Linked DNA regions of Undibacterium sp. KW1. The protein of the gene in region 1 interacts with the protein of each later gene in a pairwise test. Links are inferred from orthologs where the notes say so. Each region holds a gene or a part of one and is shown on either strand. Other genes may lie near its edges.

Region 1 (4,474 bases):
TGCAATGGCTGGCAGTCATCATGTCCATCATGTTGTTGTCGGCCTGCGGTTTCGCCCTGCGCGGCCCGGTTGCCTTGCCGTTTAAAAGTATTTATATCGGCATGCCAGAAAGCTCGGCCCTGGGTGGTGAATTGCGCCGCCATATCCGTGCCAATGGCCAGACCCAGATCATGTCTGAGGCCAAGGACGCGCAAGTGGTACTCGAAGTATTGAGTGAAACCCGCGAAAAACAAATCCTGTCACTGAACAGCCAGGGTCGCGTGCGTGAATATAATTTGATTTATAACTTCCGTTTCCGTGTCCGCAATAATGTAGGCAAGGAATATCTGGAACCAGTAGATCTGCAGTTGAAGCGCAATATCACCTTTAATGAATCACAGGTACTGGCGAAAGAGGCAGAAGAAGTCTTGCTGTACCGTGATATGCAAAGTGACCTGGTGCAGCAAATCATGCGCAGGCTGGCTGTTGTAAAGATGGACGACTGATATGCAATTACGCTTCGATGCCCTTGATGGCCATCTGGCGAAAACACTGGCGCCACTGTATGTGATCACCAGTGATGAGCATTTGCTGGCGCTGGAAGCCGCAGACAAGATACGTCGTGCCGCAAAATCGCAAGGTTTTTACGAGCGCGAAATCCTGACGGTGGAACGCAGTTTCAAATGGGGTGCCTTGCTGGCCGCGAATCAGTCGCAATCCCTGTTTGGTGATAAAAAACTCATCGATTTGCGCATTCCTACCGGCAAGCCCGGCAAGGATGGTGGCCAGGCTCTGCAGGATTGTGTAGCGAATCTGTCGCCCGATAACCTGACCCTGATCACCTTGCCCAAGCTGGACTGGGCCACGCAAAAAGCCGCTTGGGTAGGCAGCTTGCAGCAAGCCGCGGTGTATATCGATATCCCGCTGGTAGAGCGCAATCAATTGCCAGGCTGGATCAGCATGCGTCTGTCCTTGCAACAGCAAAGTGCAGACCGGCAAAGCCTGGATTTCATTGCCGACAGGGTAGAGGGCAACTTGCTGGCAGCCCATCAGGAAATTCAGAAACTGGCCTTGCTTCATCCAGCTGGCAAACTGAGTTTTGAACAAATCCATGATGCCGTGCTCAATGTGGCGCGCTATGATGTCTTCAAGCTCAACGAAGCCATGCTGGCCGGTGATGTCGCCAGACTAGTGCGCATGTTGAATGGTTTGAAAGGTGAGGGCGAAGCCCTGCCGCTGGTTTTGTGGGCCATGGCAGAAGAGATACGTACCTTGCTGAAACTAAAGTCGGGCATGGCACAGGGCAGGCCCTTGTCAGCCTTGCTGAAAGAATACCGCATCTGGGGCCCACGGGAAAAACTCATGGACCCCGCCTTGCGCCGCGTCAGCCTGGCAAATTTGCGGGCTGCACTGCAAGAGGCATCGCAAGTCGATAAGATGGTAAAAGGTTTACGAGCGAAGGCATTTGCAGGTGACCCCTGGGATGCCTTGTTGCAATTGGGTTTGAGAGTGGCCAGGACAGCATAAAAGCTGCTCATCAGATAATCTGGCCTGCACCCGATTAAGCGGTTTATCAAACCGGAAATTGAATTCCCTCACCACCTTGCTGGTGGCTGATCAACGACTATGAGGACCAGACGTTCTCTGAATGACGATATGGATATCAAGCACTACATGAACGACCTCGGCATCCGTGCCCGCGCAGCATCGCGCGCCATGGCCAAAGCCGATACCGCCGCCAAGAACAAGGCCCTGTCCCTGATCGCTGCTGCCATCAGGCGTGAAGCTGCTGCCTTGCGCGCTGCCAATGAACTTGACCTGGCGGCAGCAAAGGCAGCAGGCATGGAAGCCGCCATGCTTGACAGGCTGACCCTGTCTGACAAGGCGATTGCCACCATGGCAGAGGGCCTGGAGCAGATCGTCAGCCTGGCTGACCCCATAGGTGAAATCTCGAACATGAAATACCGCCCCACCGGCATACAGGTAGGGCAAATGCGCGTGCCGCTGGGCGTCATCGGCATCATTTACGAAGCACGCCCGAATGTGACGGTGGATGCCGCCGGCCTGTGCATCAAGAGTGGCAATGCCACCATTTTGCGTGGTGGCTCAGAAGCTATCCATTGCAACCAGGCGCTGGCTAAACTGGTCAAGGAAGGCCTGGCCGGTGCTGGTTTGCCTGCCGATGCTGTACAGATCGTCGAGACCACAGACCGCGCCGCTGTTGGTGAACTGATTACCATGCCGCAGTATGTCGATGTCATCGTCCCGCGTGGCGGCAAGGGCTTGATCGCACGCTTGATGCAAGAAGCCACCGTGCCCATGATCAAACATCTTGATGGCATCTGCCATGTGTATATCGATGACAAGGCTGACCTCAAAAAAGCCGTGGATGTCGCATTCAATGCCAAGTGCCACCGCTATGGTACCTGCAACACCATGGAAACCTTGCTGGTCGCGCAAGGTATTGCAGCCCAGGTCTTGCCAGCACTGGCTGAACTGTATGCAGGCAAGCAGGTGGAATTGCGTTGCGATGAAGCCGCCGCTGCAATACTGGCAGGCTACCCGCATCTGGCCAAAGCAACAGAAGAAGACTGGAGCACTGAATACCTGGCGCCTGTCCTGGCCATCAAAGTAGTGGCTGATCTGGATGAAGCCATCACGCACATCAATGATTATTCATCCAAACATACAGAATCCATCATCACAGAAGACTATAGCCACGCCCTGTGTTTCTTGCGCGAAGTTGATTCAGCCTCGGTGATGGTGAATGCTTCCACGCGTTTTGCTGACGGTTTTGAGTATGGCCTGGGTGCTGAGATAGGTATCTCGAATGACAAGCTGCATGCCCGTGGCCCGGTAGGACTGGAAGGTCTGACCTCCATGAAGTATGTAGTCTTTGGTCACGGCGAAATACGTCAGTAGCAATGAAACACCAATAAAGAAAGTAAGCCATGCTCTGGGTAAAAGCTTTTCACATCCTGTTCGTCACGTCCTGGTTCGCAGGCCTGTTTTATATGCCCCGTATCCTTGTCAACCTGGCGATGGAAAATCATCCGCCGACGACAGAGCGTCTGTTGCTGATGGCGCGCAAGCTGTACCGTTTCATGACGATATTGGCGGTACTGGCACTGATCTTCGGCCTGTGGTTGTGGCTAGGCTATGGCATATGGAAGGGCCCGGGTAATGGCTGGCTGCATGCCAAGCTGACTTTGGTGATCTTGCTGATAGGTTATCACCACGCCTGTGGCAGTTTGCTGAAAAAGTTTGAGAAGGGCGTTAACAAGCGCAGCCATGTCTGGTTCCGCTGGTTTAATGAAGTGCCGGTGATTTTGTTGCTGGCGATATTGATTTTGGTAGTCGTCAAACCTTTTTAGGTTTGACGAGGTTTCCAAGTACGGTTGACCTGGAGTGCAGAACTCCAGGCCAACAATTGGCGGTGAATATTCACCATCGTTTTTTTTAACGGATAAAGGGTACTCCTATGACGCGTTATTCTTATTTTTGCCCATGCCCACGTGGCCTGGAAATAGCCCTGGCTGAAGAGCTCGGAGAAATTGCAGCCCTGGATAAAACCATGACTGTCCATAATCAGGTGCCGGGCGGTGTGCATTGCTCAGGCAGCCTGCATGATGGCTGGCGTATCAACCTGCATTCACGCATAGCCTCGCGCGTGTTGATGCGTATGGCGCATTCTGGCTATACCAATGAAAATGATATTTACGACCTGGTGCTGGCCCAGCCCTGGGAAGACTGGTTTGGCTATCACCATACCATCCGTGTTGATGTCACGGCAGTCAAATCACCGTTGAAGAGCCTGGACTTTGCCACGCTCAAAATCAAGGATGCGATCTGCGACCGTTTCCGCGACCAATTCACCCAGCGCCCCTCAGTCAATACCAAGAACCCTGACATGCGCATCGTCGGTTTCATGGATGCACGCAATTTTACGGTGTATCTGGATATCTCTGGCGAACCTTTGTTCAAGCGCGGCTGGCGTCTGGAAACCGGTGACGCGCCCTTGCGTGAAAACCTGGCAGCAGGCTTGCTGCGCACCGCAGGCTGGAAGCCGGGCACACCTTTGTTTGATCCCATGTGCGGTTCTGGCACCATCCTCATCGAAGCTGCACAAATCCTGGCGGGCATACCACCAGGCCTGAAGCGTGAATTCGCTTTCGAGAAAATGCATCAGTTCGATGCCGATGCTTGGGCACAGATCAAGGCCAGCGCCAAGCCACATCCTTTGCCGGCTGAGCCAACGATTTTCGGTAGCGACATTTCTGGCGACATGATAGTCATGACACGCAATAACCTGAACAAGGCGGGCATACGTTTTGACGTGCCGCTGAAACAGATAGAAGCGCAGGAAATCAAGGCACCAACGACAGAGCCAGGCATCTTGCTGACCAACCCGCCTTACGGTGAACGTATCGGTGTGCGCGGTGACAGCACGATGGAAGAAGATGATATGGCCAAGGATTTCTTCAGTGCCTTCAGT
Region 2 (6,483 bases), 4.6 Mb from region 1 along the record:
GGTGATGCCCGGCTTTCAGCTTTCTCTGGGTTTTACCCTGTTTTATCTGGGCTTGATTGTCCTGATACCGCTTTCTGCCGTGTTCCTGAAAACCTTTACCATGACCTGGGAGGCTTTCTGGAATACCGTCACGTCTGACCGTGTGATGGCATCTTACCGCCTGACTTTTGGTGCGTCCCTGTTGGGTGCGCTGATCAATGTCTTCTTTGGCGGCATCGTTGCCTGGGTGCTGGTGCGCTACAAGTTTCCTGGCAAGCGTCTCATCGATGCACTGGTGGATTTGCCATTCGCCCTGCCGACAGCAGTGGCAGGCATTACGCTGGCAACCCTGTATGCACCAAATGGCTGGATAGGCAAATTGCTGACACCATTGGGTATCAAGGTTGCCTACACGCCTCTCGGTATTTTGATTGCGCTGACATTCATCGGCCTGCCTTTCGTGGTGCGCACTGTACAACCCGTGCTGGAGGAGGCTGAAAAAGAACTGGAAGAAGCAGCCGTCAGTCTGGGTGCCAGTCATCTGCAGACATTTTTGCGCGTGATCTTGCCCAGCATAATACCGGCTTTGCTGACGGGTTTTGCACTGGCCTTTGCCCGCGCTACCGGTGAATATGGCTCAGTGATTTTTATCGCTGGCAACATGCCCATGATTTCTGAAATTACGCCGCTATTCATGATTACCAAACTCGAACAATATGATTATGCCGGGGCGACAGCGATAGCTGTGGTCATGCTGTTGCTGTCGTTCACCCTGTTGCTGACGATTAATGCGTTGCAGGCCTGGACGCGCAGCCGCCAAAATGCAGGGAGGGATTGATCATGACGACAGCCGCCATCAATACGCCCGTCAAGACGCCCATCACTGCACGCAGGCATGAACCTGCGATCACACCAGCGGCAACGCTGGAACCGTTGTGGGTACGTATAGTCTTGACCGTGACTGCATTGCTGTTCCTGACTCTGTTTTTATTCATTCCACTGGCAGCCGTTTTTGCCGAAGCACTGAAAAAAGGCTGGGAAGTTTACCTGGCAGCGATAGTAGAAGCAGATGCCTTGTCAGCCATCAAACTGACCCTGATAGCTGCGGGCATAGCCGTGCCGCTGAACCTGGTGTTTGGTGTAGCGGCAGCCTGGACTATCGCCAAGTTTGAATTCCGTGGCAAAAATGTTTTGCTGACGCTGATTGATTTGCCGTTTTCAGTGTCTCCCGTGATCTCCGGTCTGATCTATGTCTTGCTGTTTGGTGCGCAGGGCTGGTTTGGTGAATGGCTGCGTGATCATGAAATCAAGATTTTGTTTGCGGTACCTGGCATTGTGCTGGCAACCATTTTCGTTACTTTTCCATTTGTCGCTCGTGAATTGATACCGCTGATGCAGGCGCAGGGTAGCGAAGAAGAAGAGGCTGCACTGGTGCTCGGCGCATCTGGCTGGAAGACTTTCTGGTACGTGACTTTGCCAAATATCAAATGGGGTTTGCTGTATGGCGTGATTCTGTGTAATGCGCGTGCCATGGGTGAGTTTGGTGCGGTATCAGTGGTGTCCGGCCATATCCGTGGCGAGACCAATACCATGCCGTTGCAAGTCGAAATTTTATATAACGAGTACAACTTCACCGCCGCCTTTGCTGTCGCGTCACTGCTGACCTTGCTGGCTTTGCTGACACTCGCGCTGAAAACATTAGTCGAATGGCGTACCAATGAAAACCGCCAATTGCCGCAAGAATAAAGAGAGAAGGGGTTCACCGTGAGTATCGCTGTTAATCAATTACAAAAACGCTTTGGTAGTTTTACCGCACTGGACAATGTCTCGCTGGATTTCCCGAATGGTGAACTGACCGCCTTGCTGGGGCCATCAGGTTGCGGCAAGACCACACTGTTGCGCATCATCGCCGGTCTGGAATATGCCGACAGTGGCCAGGTTTTGCTCGACGGGCAAGATGCCTCTGCGCAGCATGTGCGTGAACGCCAGGTTGGCTTTGTATTCCAGCACTATGCCTTATTCAAGCATATGACGATTTTTGAAAACATTGCTTTCGGCTTGCGCGTCAAGCCACGCCATGTGCGCCCATCAGAAAGTGAGATCAAGGAGAAAGTCACCAAGCTGCTGGAACTGGTGCAGCTCGATTGGCTGGCTGACCGTTACCCACCGCAATTGTCAGGTGGCCAGCGTCAGCGTATTGCGCTGGCACGTGCATTGGCAGTAGAACCACGCGTACTTTTGCTCGACGAACCTTTCGGTGCGCTCGATGCCAAGGTACGCAAGGAGTTGCGCCGCTGGTTACGTCGCCTGCACGATGAATTGCATGTGACCAGTATTTTCGTCACGCATGACCAGGAAGAAGCGCTGGAAGTGGCTGACAAGATCGTCCTGATGAATCACGGCAAGGTGGAGCAGGTAGGCGCTCCGGCTGAGGTATATCATAATCCGGCTACGCCTTTTGTCTATGGCTTCCTCGGTAATGTGAACCTGTTCCGTGGCCGTATTCATGAAGGCATACTTGATGCTGGCGGTGTGCCTTTTGAAGCGCCAGGCCATGCCGAAACCCGTGACGCTTTTGGTACTGGCTATGTGCGCCCGCATGAACTCGAAATAGACCGCTATTCGCCCGGAGCGGCAGGCCTCAATGTGCAACTCCGCCGCGTCCACAGCATAGGCCCGCTGGCCCAGCTTGAACTGGAAAGAGATGACAACGGCGAACTGGTCGAAGCCATGATTTCTACAGAACGCTATGAACAACTGAAACTCAAAGTCGGCGAAGCCCTGGTAGTGCGCCCAAAACGCCTGCATGTTTTTGTCGATGCTCAATAATAAAGAATAAGGTGCCCCATGAATTTCCAACAACTACGCTCTATCCGTGAAGCATCACGCCGTGGTTATAACCTGACTGAAGTGGCGAATGTCTTGTTTACTTCCCAGCCCGGCGTCAGCCGCCAGATCCGTGAACTGGAAGAAGAACTTGGTGTCGATATTTTCGAACGTAATGGCAAACGCCTGACCGGTCTGACAGAACCTGGCAAGGACATATTGCCCATCATAGAAAGATTGCTGCTGGAAGCAGAAAACCTGCGCCAGGCTGGCGAGGACTATTCTGACCAGTCCAAAGGCACGCTGACAATCGCTACTACCCATACCCAGGCGCGCTATGTGCTGCCCAAGGTGGTACAAGGCTTTCGTCAGGCTTTCCCTGAAGTGCGCATAGCCCTGCAACAAAGTTCCCCGGAACATATTGCTGAATGGGTATTGTCTGGCAAGGCCGATATCGGTATTGCGACCGAGGGTCTGTCACAGTTCAAGGACCTGGCTTCTTTCGCCTGCTATGAATGGAATCACGTTGTCGTCGTACCAGAAGGTCATCCACTCCTGAGCAAGGAAGAACTGACGCTGGAAGACCTGTCGAATTATCCACTGATTACTTATGACGTTGGTTTTACCGGTCGTGGTCATATTGATGACGCATTCCGCCTGGCTGGCTTGCGCACCGATATCGTCCTGACTGCGATGGATTCTGACGTTATCCAGCAATATGTGGCGCTGGGTCTGGGCGTGGGTCTGGTGGCTTCGATGGCCATAGAAGTGCAACGTGCACATGGCTTGAGGACAATTTCGGCCAGCCACTTGTTTGCATCGAATGTGACACGTCTGGCGGTACGCCGTGGCGCTTACCTGCGCGCTTATACCTATGAATTCATACAACAGTTTGCACCTAATCTGGACAGGGATGAGGTGCGACAAGCAGTCAGTGAAAATGAATTAGCGTAGACTTGCGTAAAACCGCCCCAGCTGCGTTGCAGCTCCGGCAGTTGATAAATTCGGTACTAAAGTACTGTCTTCGTCGCTACGGTGCAATCGGGGTTTCGGACAATATGTTGTCCGCCGATGAAACAAAGCTCCCTTGCAAGGGAGCTTTCCCAGGCAAGGCCTTGCTGGGACAATTTTGCGCAAGTCTTATTTTTCTGTTGTGTTCCCGCCTAAATTTTCAGCAATTCAGGCACTGTCGTGAAGGCGTCACATCTCTCTGGTAAAATTAGGCAAATTATTCTAATTTCTGCATTTTTTATCAGAGGTTGACCATGCTTTACCCTGAATTGTTTAAGTCTTTGGAGCAAGTGCGCTGGAATATGGAGTCAGACATCCCCTGGGATAAGTATGACGCCAGCAAACTGACACCTGAACAGGCGCAAACCATCAAGATGAATGCCATTACTGAATGGTCTGCGCTGCCAGCGACAGAAATGTTCTTGCGTGATAACCGTGGCGACAGTGACTTTTGTGCCTTCATGTCCATCTGGTTTTTTGAAGAACAAAAGCATTCCCTGGTCCTGATGGAGTACCTGCGCCGCTTCCACCCTGAGCTGGTGCCGACAGAAAAAGAACTCGACAATGTACGTTTCGAGTTCGACCCCGCACCACCGCTGGAAACCCTGATGTTGCATTTCTGCGGTGAGATACGCCTGAACCACTGGTACCGCTGTGCATCTGACTGGCATACCGAACCTGTCATCAAGCATATCTACAAAATCATTAGCCAGGACGAAGCACGCCATGGCGGTGCTTATCTGCGCTACATGAAAAAATCCCTGGCCGAAGTCGGCGACGTCGCCCGTGCCGCATTTTCCAAGATCGGCGTCCTGATGGCGTCCGCCAGACGTACCGAAAAACCTTTGCACCCGACCAACTTGCATGTCAACCAGGCATTGTTCCCGAACGACACCATACAATCACGTCTGCCTGACCCTGATTGGCTGGAACGCTGGCTCGATGGCCAGATCAAGTTTGACGGCGTGTGGGAAAAGAAAGTCGTCGATCGCATCCTGCATAATATGTCGCTGCTGTTCGAGCGTACTTTTGAAACAGTGCAAGACCTGAACCGCTATCGCAAGGAAGTCGCGCAAAGATTGGTTATTTTGCCTGGCAGCTTGCCTAGCGCTGCATAAAGCTGGTTTGAGCATGTACAATCGCCGCTAATCATTAGCGGCGTTTTTGTTTATAAATTCAAGACCATTCAATACAAGGGGCACAGAGGGGCATAGAGGAAAATCGCGTGGTTTTCCGTAGGTTGGGCTACGATTTACCAGCCCAACACTGTGCCTTTGATAAACGAATACGCTATTTATACGCCGAGTGTTGGGCTGATGAAACGTAGCCCAACCTACAATAAATTACGATTACGATTTTCCCCGTGCCTCTGTGGTGAGTGGTTTTTCAAAAAAATACTGAACTATTTCCATGCCAGAATTCGAAAAAAAACTCACTACCCGCGAGCAATTGTCGGAACGTGTACGCGAGCTTCCAAAACCGGTAGTCATGACCAACGGCGTATTCGACATCCTGCACCGTGGTCATGTCAGCTATCTTGCTGATGCACGCGAATTTGGTGCTTCGCTGGTGGTGGCGGTGAATACTGATGCCTCGGTCAAACGCCTGGGCAAGGGCGATGACCGGCCCGTCAATACCTGTGCAGACCGTATGGCGGTACTGGCAGCGCTGGAGTCTGTCAGCCTGGTGGTGGAATTTGATGAAGATACCGCTTTACAGGTAGTGCTGGCAGCGCATCCCGATGTATATGTCAAAGGCGGTGACTATGATATGACAGCCATACCCGAAGGTCAGGCGGTGCTGGCCTATGGTGGTACGGTGGCAGCCATCGATTTTGAGCATGACCGTTCGACCAGCAAATTGCTGGCCAAAGTACGCTCAGGCGCTTAAGTTTTTTGTCGCTGCAGTAAGATCTCAAACTCTTCCGGTGGCAAGGGTTTCGAGAATAAATAACCTTGCGCAAAATCGCAGCCTGCCTGTTTCAGCAAGTCATGTTGCTGTTGCGTCTCTACCCCTTCGGCAATGACTTTCAGGTCCAGCTTGTGCGCCATCATGATGATGGCTTCAGACAAGACAATATCACTGGCATCCGTTGCCAGGTTACGGACGAAGGACTGGTCTATCTTGAGGTAATCGATATCAAATTTCTTCAGGTAGGACAGTGAAGAATAGCCGGTACCAAAATCATCAAGCGCCACCTGTATCCCGGCGTCGCGGAACTGCAACAGCTTGCTGGTGATTTTCTGGCTGGCATCCAGCAATAGTCCTTCGGTAATTTCTACGCTGATGGCCTGGCCAGGCAGGTTTTGTAGTGCCAGTTCATGTATCCATTTGATATAACGTTCCTGGTCACCCTGGAATTCCATAGGAGACTGATTGATACTGATCTGGAAGTCTGGGCGATACAGCTCGCGCCATTTCCTGACCCAGCATAATGCCTCACGGAATACCAGGTCGCCGATGGCGATGATCAGGCCGCTGGTTTCTGCAATGGGTATAAACTCCATGGGGCTGATGAATCCCCGTTGGGGATGTAGCCAGCGTACCAGAGCTTCAGCTTTTTGTATTTTCCCGCTATGGATATCGACGATGGGCTGGAAATAGACGCGCAGGCTATTTTCAGCAATCGCAGTGCGCAGATCATTCGTCATGCGCAGACGTGCCAAT

What was found. Proteins that work in one complex are often made in the same cells at the same time.
Region 2: the proteins of UNDKW_RS04455 (region 1) and UNDKW_RS25140 interact in binary tests that used the Escherichia coli proteins (3 or more experiments, as listed by UniProt). The link is inferred for Undibacterium sp. KW1 from one-to-one orthologs.

The regions. Positions count from the first base shown.
Region 1 is NZ_AP018439.1:990,629-995,102, forward strand. The notes cover bases 785-3,768. They hold UNDKW_RS04455 (glutamate-5-semialdehyde dehydrogenase), read left to right. Parts: upstream 785-1,635; coding sequence 1,636-2,901; downstream 2,902-3,768. Other genes in these bases: holA (DNA polymerase III subunit delta), read left to right, coding at 785-1,506; UNDKW_RS04460 (CopD family protein), read left to right, coding at 2,931-3,353; UNDKW_RS04465 (class I SAM-dependent RNA methyltransferase), read left to right, coding at 3,461-3,768. Outside these bases: LPS assembly lipoprotein LptE, read left to right, coding at 1-485; more of holA, read left to right, coding at 487-784; more of UNDKW_RS04465, read left to right, coding at 3,769-4,474. UniProt on the Escherichia coli protein: Catalyzes the NADPH-dependent reduction of L-glutamate 5-phosphate into L-glutamate 5-semialdehyde and phosphate. The product spontaneously undergoes cyclization to form 1-pyrroline-5-carboxylate.
Region 2 is NZ_AP018439.1:5,586,707-5,593,189, reverse strand. The notes cover bases 998-3,775. They hold UNDKW_RS25140 (sulfate/molybdate ABC transporter ATP-binding protein), read left to right. Parts: upstream 998-1,743; coding sequence 1,744-2,808; downstream 2,809-3,775. Other genes in these bases: UNDKW_RS25135 (CysB family HTH-type transcriptional regulator), read left to right, coding at 2,827-3,759; cysW (sulfate ABC transporter permease subunit CysW), read left to right, coding at 998-1,725. In the rest of the region: sulfate ABC transporter permease subunit CysT, read left to right, coding at 1-817; more of cysW, read left to right, coding at 820-997; UNDKW_RS25130 (ferritin-like domain-containing protein), read left to right, coding at 4,071-4,934; rfaE2 (D-glycero-beta-D-manno-heptose 1-phosphate adenylyltransferase), read left to right, coding at 5,227-5,706; UNDKW_RS30690 (GGDEF domain-containing phosphodiesterase), read right to left, coding at 5,703-6,483. UniProt on the Escherichia coli protein: Part of the ABC transporter complex CysAWTP involved in sulfate/thiosulfate import. Responsible for energy coupling to the transport system.